DNA from 4 places in the Parashewanella sp. 2210YD4-3 genome. Region 4 is predicted to be linked to each of the others. Evidence: predicted binding sites of a transcription regulator. Region 4 holds the regulator's gene; each other region holds the start of a gene.

Region 1 (3,213 bases), on a different contig from region 4:
TAGCGACTGCTGCATGCGTTCTGCAAGGCCCGGCTCAATGTTTGGCCCATCACCACCTGTTGCCTGCATAGACTGATGCAACATCTGTTCCAACTCTGGAGCCAATATTATGACGGGTACTTCAGGTTCAGGTCCGGCAATTTCTTGCACAATCATTCGTTTCAATGCGATACGTACTGCTGCTGTCAATACTTCGGTATCTTGACTCTTAGGTGCGTATTCAATCAAAGTCTGAATAATGGTTCTTTGATCTCTAATTGAAACACCTTCCTCAAGTAGGTTTTGCATTACTTTTACAACAACACCAAGAGACAACACTTCAGGAATAAATCCATCCACCAATTTTGGAGAATTCTCTTTCAGAATATCCAATAATTGCTGCACTTCTTCATAGCCAAGTAGTTTGGCTGCATTGTTGGTTAATAGTTGGCTGATATGAGTTGCCACAACAGTTGCAGCATCGACTACGGTATAACCCAATGTTTGAGCATGCTCTCGCTGCTGAGGATTAATCCAAACGGCCTCTAGACCAAAAGCCGGATCCTTCGTTACGCTACCATCAAGCTGCCCGTAAACTTGACCAGGGTTAATGGCTAGCTCACAATCGTGCTGAATATCAGATTCACCTACGACGACTCCCATTAACGAAATTTGATAACTGTTTGGAGATAAATCCAAATTATCACGAATATGTACAGCAGGAACTAAGAAGCCAAATTCTTGAGACAGCTTTTTACGCACCCCTTTAATGCGATTTAGCAATTCACCACCTTGGTTTTTATCCACTAATGGGATCAGGCGGTAACCAACTTCAAGTCCAATAACATCTACATGACGAACATCATCCCAACCTAGCTCTTTAGTTTCAGATTGCTGAGGTTCGACAGCTTCGGCATTAGCCAATTCTTCTGCTTCTTTCAAACGTTGTTGATTACGACGATATATAAAATATGCGGCGCCACCAGTAAACAAACCAAAGCTTAAAAATGCTAAGTGTGGCATACCGGGAACTAAGCCCATAACTGTCAACAAACCGGCTGCAATAGCTAAAGATTTATGATTGTCAAACATCTGACTCATCATCATTGAACCCATATCACCGGATTCATTTTGGCGAGTCACCATTAGTGCTGCAGCAATGGAAAGTAACAAACCAGGAATTTGCGCGACCAAGCCATCACCGATGGTAAGCAAGGTATAGATTTCAACAGCACTAGAAAAATCCAATCCATGCTGCACCATACCGATAACAAAACCACCAAGAATATTGATGATAAGAATCATGATCCCAGCAATTGCATCACCTTTTACAAATTTAGATGCACCATCCATCGCGCCATAGAAATCGGCTTCTCGGGTCACTTCACTTCGACGAATTCGTGCTTGGTCTTGATCGATAGTACCTGCATTCAAATCAGCGTCGATGGCCATTTGCTTACCTGGCATTGCATCGAGTGTAAAGCGAGCACTTACCTCAGCAATTCGACCAGCACCTTTAGTTACCACCACAAAGTTGATGATAATAAGAATGATGAACACCACTAAACCAACGGCATAATTACCACCGATTACGACATTACCAAAGGCTTCGATAACTTTACCTGCGGCATCACCACCGTTATGACCTTCAAGTAAAACCACACGAGTTGATGCGACGTTTAGAGCAAGTCGTAACAAAGTTGCCACCAACAACACTGCTGGGAATGCCGCAAAATCCAATGGTCGATTAGAATAAATAGCAACTAACATGACCACTAAAGCCAATGCGATATTAAAAGAAAATAAAGTATCGAGCAGCAACGGAGGCATTGGCAGAATAATCATCGCCATCGCTGCTAATACAAGAATGGGTGTCCCGATCCCTTTAATATTCGCTGCATTTAACTGCTTAAATCGACCTAATACGGCATTCATTCAAAAACCAATGTTTGACACTTTTTAATAATAAAGAGTTAAAAGCAAGGAATGAGCCAAAAAGAGGTAAATTTGGCTAGTTGCGCAAGGATTAATCGATTGTGCATTAGTTCACAAAATTTAGTTAATAAACTCTTAGGCGATGCCGATAACCAATTACGATTTCGAATTTTTAAAGCAATAATATGAAGAGTACCCTGTCGATTCGCTCTCTAGTCCTTCTTTGTTTGGCGTGTATTTTTTTGACAGTCTTGGTGTTCACCTTTTGGTTTAATGCCAGCACCCAAAGGGAAAATCTAGAAGAGTTTGCTCAACAACACACCCATAGTGTGACAAAGTCTTATTTTGACTCCCTTAATGCCATGATGCTTACAGGTAGCATCAATAATAGAGAAATGATTCGCGAGCGGCTAATAGCAGAGGACGAAATTAACGATATTCGTATCATTCGTTCACCAGTGTTAAGTAAGGTTTTTGGCTCAGGTTTAGCGAGTGAACAAGTCCAAGATACGTTAGATCAGCGGGGAATTAATGGGCAAGTCATTAACGAAATTCGTAAAACACCTAATGGCAGAGTATTAACCCGTATCGAGCCTATTCTGGCCCAGTCAAACTACCAAGGTGTGAATTGCTTAGGCTGTCATCAAGTTCCAGAAAATACTCAACTAGGTGCGTTAAGAATCGACTACTCTCTGGCCGCCGAAGACAAAGCTTTAAGTAGAACATTATGGACAACTGGACTTGTTCAGCTTGCTTTATTTTTTATTGCCTTTATTTTTACCGCCTATATTTTGAATAGAGTGGTCATTGCCCGTTTAAGAAGTTTGCGCCATGTAATGAGCACTATTTCTGACACATCAGACTTATCCCTTCAACTCAAAGATAATCGTGAAGATGAGATTGGAGCGGTTTCGACAGCATTTAACCAAATGGTTAAGCAAATTAATGATACTTTATGTTCTGTAGTATCTAACGCCCAACAGGTAACACAGTCTGCAATTGATATTAACTCGGTTGCCAATACCACCAAAAAAGAAGTCCAAGCACAGAAGTACAATACCGACCAAATGGCGACAGCTATGACGGAAATGGCCGCTTCTGCAGAACAAGTGAGATGCAATGCTGAGGGTACCGCATCACACTCTCAAAAAACCAACTCTCTAGCAACTCATGGAGAAAGCCAAACTCATGACGCAGTGAGTGCCATTGAAGGTTTAAGCCAAGAAGTACAGCACGGAGCGATGAGAATCCAACAGCTCGATCAGCGAACAGATGAAGTAGCGGCTGTTCTATCTGTTA
Region 2 (3,213 bases), on a different contig from region 4:
TTTCTATTAGAGACACTGTACTCTGGACATAAGGTGACCAGCCCTAACTCTGACAAACTATCATGCAGATTAGAGGCATCAATAACCGCAAACCCTAAACCATCACTAACGGCATCGATTAAGGTTCTGACATTGCTGACTTTAATACGCCCATGTAACCGAATATTAGAGTATTCCTCATTAGAGCTTTTATTTATTAAGGTAAGTTGGTCTAGCGTTACTTCTGAGTTTTTATAGATAACACAGGGTAGCTTCTCAATTTCTTGAGGCGTATTCGGTCGACCATTTGTCTCATAAAAGTCACGTGACGCAATTAAAACAAAATGTGCATCAGCGATTTTTTTCGCTATCAATCTTGAATCTGCTAATTTTCCTAAACGAAAAGCCAAATCAAAATTATCAGTAATGATGTCTGATTTTATATCTGACATCGAATGTTCAATTTCAATTTCCGGGTACTTCTTAATAAAATCAGCAATCACAGGCGATAAATACTCGTGCCCGAAATAAATAGGAGATGTAACTCTCAGCCGGCCTTTGGGTTCTGATTGATATGAGCTGGCAATATATTTTATTTCATCTAAGTTTTCTTTTAACTTTTTAGTTGTCGCCAGCACCTCCTCACCCGCATGAGTTAACGAAAACGAGCGAGTAGAACGATTAAGCAGCGTAACCCCTAAATCCCTTTCTAACTGTTTTATTTTTTTTGACAAAGATGACCTATCCATATCATGTAAAGCAGCCGCTTTCGTGAATGAACCTTGTTGCACTACATCTAAAAACAATAACAGCTGATTACTTAATGCCATTGAAAATCCATACTCGTGATACCTGAAGATGCAAGATTTCAGCATTGATTCTTCTGTGTTGTGAAAGCTTAAATTAGCCCGCTAGTTCTGCACTTTCACGCCTCGAATAATGCAACGCTGAATAAGCCCTGAAAGTTGCATTTTCAAGTATCACGAGTATACACTCAAACTTCGATTGATGTACTTTACCTGAATCAATAAAAAAAGGCGCTACGAGAGCGCCTGAACTTCCAAGGAGATAAGGGAAGATAATATAAGGGAAAGGTTACTTTAAAACTTAAATACTATGTTCTTTATGTACTTTCTGGTTGTTAATAGTTATTGGTAAAGCTTTTAACTCAGGAATCGCCAATCTTACTTCTTGCTCTAATTTAGCCAAAGACTTGAAGTTATCGCACATTTGATCAGCTTGTTGTTCAAAATCGGCGGCCTGTGCTTCGACACTAGTCTCTAAATCTTCCGCCATTGTTTCCATTTTTTGCTCGAATGCGGTCAGTTTTTCACTGAAGCTTCCGCCATCCGATGACATTAATGCAGCACCAACATTCATAAGAATACTGCCAATGGAGCTTTTCACTGCATTTTCGATTTCTTCTTCGAAGTTTTGGTCAAATGCTTGATCAATCGTAGATTCAGTAGCACCAAGGTGATAAGAGTTACCATCTTGATATGCAACTTTGCCTATACGCTCTTGAACCTTTTCCATAACTTCTTCAAGCTTACTACCCGCTTCATCGCCAAGTAGGGGAGTAAGTGCTGACCCCATAGCATCAGACGCTAGCTCTACAGCCCCATTCACTAATTCGATCACTTGAGGAACTTGGTCAACCACCTCTTGCCGATATTCAGAAACCAAACGTTTTTGACCTGCATCTAAATCAACTTGTTTGTCATTAACAAATAAACGATCACCTACAATGCGGTATTGTTCATTGCCATTATCACTTACAGTTAACTCATTTGAAGAAGCCGTGATGTCATAGTTTAGTGAGATATTACATTCTTGACGATGCTCATCATGAGCAAAAGCCGAGGAAGCCATAAATGAACTAGCAATGATCATTGAAGTGGTGGTTTTAGCAAAAGTCATGGTGAAGTTCCTTTTATCATTCAGTTGACAAAGCTATATCAGGAACTGTGCCAAAACACATAAACATATGTTTTAAAAGGAATTGTATTTTAAAAGTGAAAAATAAACAGAAATGATTAAGAATTTAGAAAACCAAGAGTTAGTTAAAAATACTAACTCTTGGTAAATATGATTATAGAGTAAATTATACCGTTTTTTCGAACATTAGATCCCAAACACCGTGACCAAGTCTTTGACCACGCGCTTCGAATTTTGTTAATGGGCGATGCTCTGGACGTTCAACATAATCTTTCGTTTTAGACTGATTTTTATACCCTTCAGCCGCATCCATCACTTCTAACATGTGCTCTGCATAGTTTTCCCAGTCAGTCGCCATGTGGAATACACCACCAACTTTTAACTTACGTCTTAACAGTTGAACAAATTCAGGCTGAACAATACGACGTTTGTGGTGACGCTTCTTGTGCCAAGGATCTGGGAAGAATAATTGCACGCGTGCTAACGAACCATCTGCAATCGAGTTTTCTAATACCTCAATCGCGTCATGGTGGTATACACGAAGGTTAGTCACTTCTGCTTCTGCCGCACTAGCCAAGCAAGCACCAACACCCGGTTGATGTACCTCAATACCAATGTAGTTCTGCTCTGGAGCATTTGCGGCCATTTCAACTAATGAGGCGCCCATACCAAAACCAATTTCAAGAACGGTGTCTGCTTCACGACCAAATACCGACTTTAAATCAATTGCCTCAGGGCTATAATCTAACCCCATTGTCGGCCATTGAGTTTCAATAGCGTGGGCTTGTCCTTTGGTTAAACGACCTTCACGTAATACAAAGCTTCTAACTTTACGAAGGTACTTACCTTCTTCATTAAATTCAGCGGTGGTAACTTCGCTCATTATTGCCTCTGTTCTCAACAATTTCATCAAAGATGGAGCATTATCTACAAAGTGAAAAACAGTGCAAGTCCCTTGTGTCGTTAATCGATGCCGATTACACTGCCGCCATGACAAAAATACCCTCTTTTTCAGATCGTATTATCAACTGGTACGATATTCACGGACGTAAAACCTTACCTTGGCAGCAGAGTAAAACCCCATATAAAGTATGGGTTTCTGAGATCATGCTTCAGCAAACTCAAGTCGCTACGGTTATTCCCTACTTTGAAAAATTCATGGCAAGCTTTCCCAGTGTTTTAGATTTAGCTAATGCCGAACAAGATGAAGTCCTCCATCATTGGACTGGACTTGGTTACTACGCTAGAGCAAGAAACTTACATAAAGCTTCTCAACTTATACGAGATAAGCACAAA
Region 3 (3,213 bases), on a different contig from region 4:
GGTGGATTGATGAGGAAACCTAAGATACCAGCGCCTACTAAGTTCCAGAATGCGGTTGCCACGAAGAACATGATCGCCCAGTGATAACGCTGCATCCAAGGACTTGCTTTACGCATACGATACGTTTCTACCGCTTCGTAACCAATTAGCGCTAACGGTACTACTTCTAATGCTGAGAAGATTGCGCCCCAAGCGATAACGGCAGTCGGTGCACCAGTGAAGTAAAGGTGATGCAAAGTACCAATCAAGCCACCCGTTAAGAAAATAACCGTTGCGAACAATACTGCACCGTTGGCACTTCTTGCTCTGATAAGGCCAAGACGAACCATCATCAATGCGATAACTGAAGTCGCAAAGGTTTCAAAGAAGCCTTCTACCCATAGATGAACCACCCACCAACGCCAGTATTCAGCAATCGCAAGGTTAGTGTGTTTGCCCATCATCAGACCTGCACCATAGAACAGACCAATGGCCACACATGATGCGTAAAGGATCCAAATAACAGGGCGCATTTCACCTTTATCGCCCAATGCTGGTTTGATAGCCGCAGTGACTAATGCCAACCAAATTAATAGACCACCGAGTAGCAGAACTTGCCACACGCGACCTAAATCAATGTACTCATAGCCTTGGTGACCGAACAAGTAGTTCATGTCTAGGTCGAAGTACTGTTGTACACCTAACCATTCACCTGTCATAGAGCCAAGTACGACAACAACCAACGCCACCCAAAGAACGTTGACACCGATTCTTTGGAACTTAGGTTCATATTTAGATAATGCTGGTGCGATATATAAACCCGTACCTAACCATGCAGTGGCAATCCAGAATACGGCCAACTGCGTATGCCAAGTACGTACGACTGAATAAGGTAGAATTTCAGCTAGAGGAATACCATAGAAATCTTGACCTTCTACCGCATAGTGCGCCGTAATTCCTCCTAAAAAGATTTGCAATAAGAATAAACCTATCGCAGTTACAAAGTACTTATAAACCGCTTTTTGTGATGGTGTAGGGTTTGTGAAAAAGAGAGGATCTTCTTTTGCAGGCTCTGGTAGTGGATCATGCTTAACGCTAGCGTGATACCACACTAGTGCACCGATACCCGCAATCAACATAACAATACTTAGAATTGACCAAACAATATTGTCAGAAGTCGGCGTATTCCCTAATTGAGGATCAAACGGCCAGTTGTTAGTGTAAGTATGGTCAAGCCCCGGACGCTCAGTGATTGCCGCCCATGCGCCCCAGAAAATGAAAGCCGAAAGCTTTTGACGATTTTCAGCGGTATTTACTGTTCCTTCTTTCATTGCGTATTGTTCACGCAATGGTTGCAGCGCTGGATCATCGCCAAATAAAGCGATGTAATGAGTTTGAAGTTGCTCAATCGCCTTGATACGAGTATCTGATAAGCGCACGAACTCTCGACCATTAGCATCTTTTTCAATGGTATTTTTGCGAATGTCTTCACGCAGTAACTGCTCAAGACCAGCTTGTTGAGAACTGCTCAATAATGAGAAGTCTTTACCATATTTCTGATTTGCAGTGATATTTAACCAAGCTTGTGCTTCGCGGTGTAGCCAGTCTGCCGTCCAGTCGGGAGCGACATACGAACCATGTCCCCAAATCGAACCTAACTGATGTCCGCCCATTGAGCGCCATACCAGCTGACCTTGTTCAACATCATTTTTACTGTATACCACTTGGCCATGGCTATCGGTATAGGCCTCAGGTATGGGTGGTTTTTCACGATAAATGTCACTGCCCAAACTGAGCAGTACGGTAAATGAAGCCACCAGCACCATAAGCAATGCGATGGCAGTGAGTTTTTGTTTATTCATAACAGCCCCTTGCGTTCCACTTCCCAAAAGCGATTTTCGAACTCTTGTTTGCGTAACTATTGCGGCTTTCATGCCAAGCTGTTAACTTATTGTTTTAAAAGGGTAACAATGAAATGCAACATAACGTTATTGTCAATTTAACACCCACTTAAACACTGTCTCTTTGACAGCTATGTCATATTGACAGCATTAAGTGATTTCATATTAGGGAGAATAAAATGAGCCACCAAAAGCAGTTAATTTTCCGATCAAAAGTCGATGTATGGCTGATGTTAGTGTTACTCATTACAGTGGTGGTTTGTACATTTGGTGCATTGCAATTAGCCATCTCTCAGTATTCATTAACTAACTTAGTGATTGGACTGTTTACTTTCACAATAGGTGCTGTATTTCCACTCTGGTTGTGTGCAAGGACGTATTATCGAATCGATGAGCACCAAAACAAACTGCTGATCCAAAATGGCCCTTTTCACTGGCGTATTCCTTTAAGCAAAATCTCTTCTGTTAAAGAAACCAGCAACCCATTAGCAGGCCCTGCATTATCGTTAGATAGAGTGGAAATTCAATATGGAGATGGCCAGTATGTATTAGTTTCACCACGTGAAAAGTCAAAATTTATCGAAGCCGTAAAAGGCTATATCAAACCTCAACAACAAGCGTAAGTTACGAGTGAACATAATTTAACTTGAGCAAAAAACACACTATTGTAAGGTAAAAGCCATAATTTCTTTATCTTGATGATTATGGCTGTATCTCCCATTTCAACTGTTCAACAATTATTAGACGCAAATAAAGCCTTAGATTCTACGATAGATAATGAATTGGGGTTCTTCTTAGCTAGAGATCGTCTATATTCTCTTGAAGAACTATCAAGACTATCAAAACTGGTCCAACGTAGGATTGAATACTTTTTTCACGTCAATATTTCAGAAAATCCGCCACATAAATCGTTTCCCGACAACATCTTCGAGCAAGAAAACGTCATTTCAATTATTTCAAATGCATTAGAAATGGCAGAAAAAGGGGATGAACATCAAGTTGTCGAAGGTCGCTTTCTTCACACAGCTGAAATGCTACAAAGCTACCTTATTTGCTCAGCGATAAATGGGAACATTGACGCTATTTCTGAATTTTTTGCAAAGGTTTCTGAAGATAGTTACACCAGCATTATTCAAACTGTCAGGTTATTTACGGAAGAAGACGATGATGACTTTGTATACAATTATCACTATTTTCAGCAAATGACCTATATTGCCACCGAGTTTATGAAAGAATATCGGCAAAAAAATGAAGAAGTATTATCACTTATTGAGTGGATAAATTCACAAACTGTCCCTGAAAGTGTACCTGAAAACAGCTTAGGTGATTGCCC
Region 4 (3,213 bases):
ACATGCGCGCTCGTAAAGGTATTGGTTACTTACCACAAGAAGCCAGTATTTTTCGCAAATTGACCGTTTATGAAAACATCATGGCGGTATTAGAAATGCGTGCATCACTTAATCAACAACAGCGCGAAGAACAGCTAGAACACTTGCTTGAAGAGTTTCATATTACTCATATTCGTGACAGCTTAGGTATGGCTTTATCAGGCGGTGAACGTCGTCGAGTAGAAATTGCCCGTGCGTTAGCCGCGAATCCTCAATTTATTCTCTTGGATGAACCTTTTGCTGGGGTCGATCCTATCTCTGTGATTGATATTAAAAAAATCATTGAACAATTGAGAGATCGTGGATTAGGGGTGTTGATCACCGACCATAATGTTCGTGAAACACTGGATGTATGTGAGCATGCTTATATTGTTAGCCACGGCAGCTTGATAGCCGAAGGCACACCTGAAGCCATCCTTGATGATAAGCATGTTCGGGAAGTGTACTTGGGAGAACAATTCACGTTATAGTAGTGATTATTTTTAGGGAGCTTTCCCATGCGCCAACAAAAACAATAAGAAGGATCAGCGGTAACTATGAAAGCGTCGCTTCAGCTTAAGTTAGGACAACAGCTCACAATGACGCCTCAGCTGCAACAAGCCATACGCTTGCTACAGCTTTCATCATTAGAGCTACATCAAGAAGTTCAACAGGCACTTGAATCTAATCCATTATTGGAATTAGAAGAAGAACTGGCATCGACAAAGACTGAGTCAGAAACGGCACCTGAAGTCGAGCTGGATTCGCTAATCAATCAAAACGAAAGCCAAGATATAGTTGAGCCTGAGATTCCTGACACTGTAGAGTCCCTAAGCAAAGAAAAGCTGACTGAAGAACTGCCCATGGATACCACATGGGATGAAACCTTTACGGCTATGCCTACTTCTGGCAGTGGTGCTTTACCTGCTGATGACCTTCCGTTTCAAGGCGAAACCAGTGATGGATTATACGAACACCTTGAATGGCAAAAAAACCTCACGCCTTTTTCGAGCACGGACTACGCGATAGCCACTGCGATAATTGAAGCCATCGACGAGCGTGGGTATTTGACCCAGTCACTAGATGATATTTTAGAGGCTATGGGTGACCCTGAAATTGAAATGGATGAAGTAGAGGCGGTGTTAAAACGAGTACAGCATTTTGATCCTATTGGTATTGCCGCTCGTGACGTACCAGAGTGTTTATATTTGCAACTCTCGCATTTTGACGACTTAACCCCCTATTTGGCTGAAGCGAAAAACATTATTCAGCATCACATTGATTTGATTGCTGTACGAGACTTTCGATCTTTACTGAAAAAAACTAAGCTTAGAGAACCACAACTCAAAGCTGCGATGAATTTGATCCAGAGTTTGGACCCAAGGCCGGGATTGAATATTGGCCGTAAAGACGATGAATATGTAATACCTGATGTGTCTGTCAGTAAAAAAAATGGGCGTTGGCAAGTGGAATTAAATCCAGATGTGATGCCAAAAATAGGACTCAATCAGCAATATGCCGCGCTGGCCAAAACCAGTCGAAGTAGAGATGATACCCAATTTGTTCGCGGTCACCTGCAAGATGCTAAGTGGTTTATTAAAAGTTTAGAGAGCCGTAACGATACATTATTAAAGGTGTGCAATTGTATTGTAAAAAATCAGGTCAACTTTTTTGAACATGGTCCTGAAGCTATGAAAGCGATGATTTTGAATGATGTCGCTGAAGAAATTGAAATGCATGAGTCGACGATATCGCGAGTGACGACACAAAAATACATGCACACTCCAAGAGGAATTTTTGAACTGAAATACTTTTTCTCTAGCCATGTTGGAACCGATGATGGCGGAGAATGTTCTTCAACAGCGATTCGAGCGCTAATCAAAAAACTGGTGGCAGAAGAGAATCAGAAAAAACCGCTCAGTGATAATAAGATTGCGCAACTGCTAGGAGAACAAGGGATCAAAGTGGCAAGACGAACCATCGCAAAATACCGCGAAGCGATGATGATCCCACCATCAAACCAGCGAAAGAGCTTATGATGAAATAAAGCGGCAGTTAACAACGACAGGAGGCAATGGATATGCAAATCCGGATCAATGGTCAACAAAATGGTCAGCAGTTGGATGTTACTGAATCACTAAAAGAATATGTCAGCGGGAAAATGGCAAAACTTGAACGTCATATCGAACAGATCAATAATGTGCGCATCGTACTCAATGTTCGAAAAACAAATCAAACTGCAGAAGCCAGTTTGGTCTTAAATGGCAAAGAAGCCTATGCCAAATCACAACATGATGATATGTACGCGGCTATCGATTTATTGGTAGCTAAATTGGATCGTCAAGTGATCAAACATAAAGAGAAGTTGATAAAATATTAACGATGGAATTAAACATCATTTTGAAGCCGGAATGCACCACTTGTGCAACGCCTGGCAGCAAGAAGAAAGTACTGGAAATGATCAGTGACTTAGTCGCTTCGCAGTATCCTGAACTTTCTTCTCAAGAAATCTTTGAAAGTCTACTCACCCGTGAAAAAATGGGCAGTACCGGCATTGGTAACGGAATTGCCATTCCTCACGGTCGATTAGATAACATTGATACCCCAATTGCGGTGTTGATCAAATGTGAGCAACCCATCGCCTTTGAAGCCATTGATAAACAGCCGGTGGATATCTTGTTTGCGCTGTTGGTGCCGTCTGATCAATGCCAGCAACACCTCAGCACCTTATCGGCTATGGCTGAAAAGCTCAGTGATAAGCAAACGCTAAAGCAGTTACGTCGTATTAATGATGAACAAGAACTCTATGAGGTGATCACTGCATGAAATTAGTCATTGTTTCAGGTAGAAGTGGCTCCGGAAAATCGGTTGCACTCAAAGTACTTGAAGATTTGGGCTATTACTGCGTTGATAATCTGCCTATGACTTTGTTAGGTGGTTTAATTGAAGAACTAAAACCGAATCAGGAATTAGTGGCAATCAGCGTTGATGTTCGTAATCTACCTGAACAAGACAAAGTATTTGAGCGCCAGCTTAAAAGCCTGACTGGGATTGAAATTCTTAGCTTTTTTATCAGTTCGAGCGATGATGTTTTACTAAAAAGATATACCGAAACTAGGCGTTTACATCCGCTGGCATATCAATGTAAAAGCTTACCAGAAGCGATTCGAATCGAAGGTGAACTGTTGTCTGGCA

The links. Region 4 encodes sigma-54, which starts transcription at its own class of promoters, with help from an activator protein. Its sites were predicted from a motif close to GTTGGCACGNNNNTNGNNT; they were not measured.
Region 1: flhA (flagellar biosynthesis protein FlhA) is a predicted target of sigma-54. The motif match lies at 1,957-1,975, and genes of this name have one in related genera.
Region 2: AC1EU0_RS16225 (YggN family protein) is a predicted target of sigma-54. The motif match lies at 1,936-1,954, and genes of this name have one in related genera.
Region 3: AC1EU0_RS16700 (nitric-oxide reductase large subunit) is a predicted target of sigma-54. The motif match lies at 1,901-1,919, and genes of this name have one in related genera.

The regions. Positions count from the first base shown of each region.
Region 1 is NZ_JBWQOG010000004.1:154,651-157,863, forward strand. It holds gene flhA (flagellar biosynthesis protein FlhA) at 1-1,914, opposite strand, end outside; gene AC1EU0_RS07905 (methyl-accepting chemotaxis protein) at 2,100-3,213, shown strand, end outside.
Region 2 is NZ_JBWQOG010000012.1:90,345-93,557, reverse strand. It holds gene AC1EU0_RS16230 (LysR family transcriptional regulator) at 1-809, opposite strand, end outside; gene AC1EU0_RS16225 (YggN family protein) at 1,087-1,899, opposite strand; gene trmB (tRNA (guanosine(46)-N7)-methyltransferase TrmB) at 2,084-2,800, opposite strand; gene mutY (A/G-specific adenine glycosylase) at 2,908-3,213, shown strand, end outside.
Region 3 is NZ_JBWQOG010000013.1:55,481-58,693, forward strand. It holds gene AC1EU0_RS16700 (nitric-oxide reductase large subunit) at 1-1,841, opposite strand, end outside; gene AC1EU0_RS16705 (PH domain-containing protein) at 2,060-2,503, shown strand; gene AC1EU0_RS16710 (hypothetical protein) at 2,585-3,213, shown strand, end outside.
Region 4 is NZ_JBWQOG010000016.1:43,301-46,513, forward strand. It holds gene lptB (LPS export ABC transporter ATP-binding protein) at 1-509, shown strand, start outside; gene AC1EU0_RS18365 (RNA polymerase factor sigma-54) at 576-2,057, shown strand; gene hpf (ribosome hibernation-promoting factor, HPF/YfiA family) at 2,099-2,398, shown strand; gene ptsN (PTS IIA-like nitrogen regulatory protein PtsN) at 2,401-2,844, shown strand; gene rapZ (RNase adapter RapZ) at 2,841-3,213, shown strand, end outside.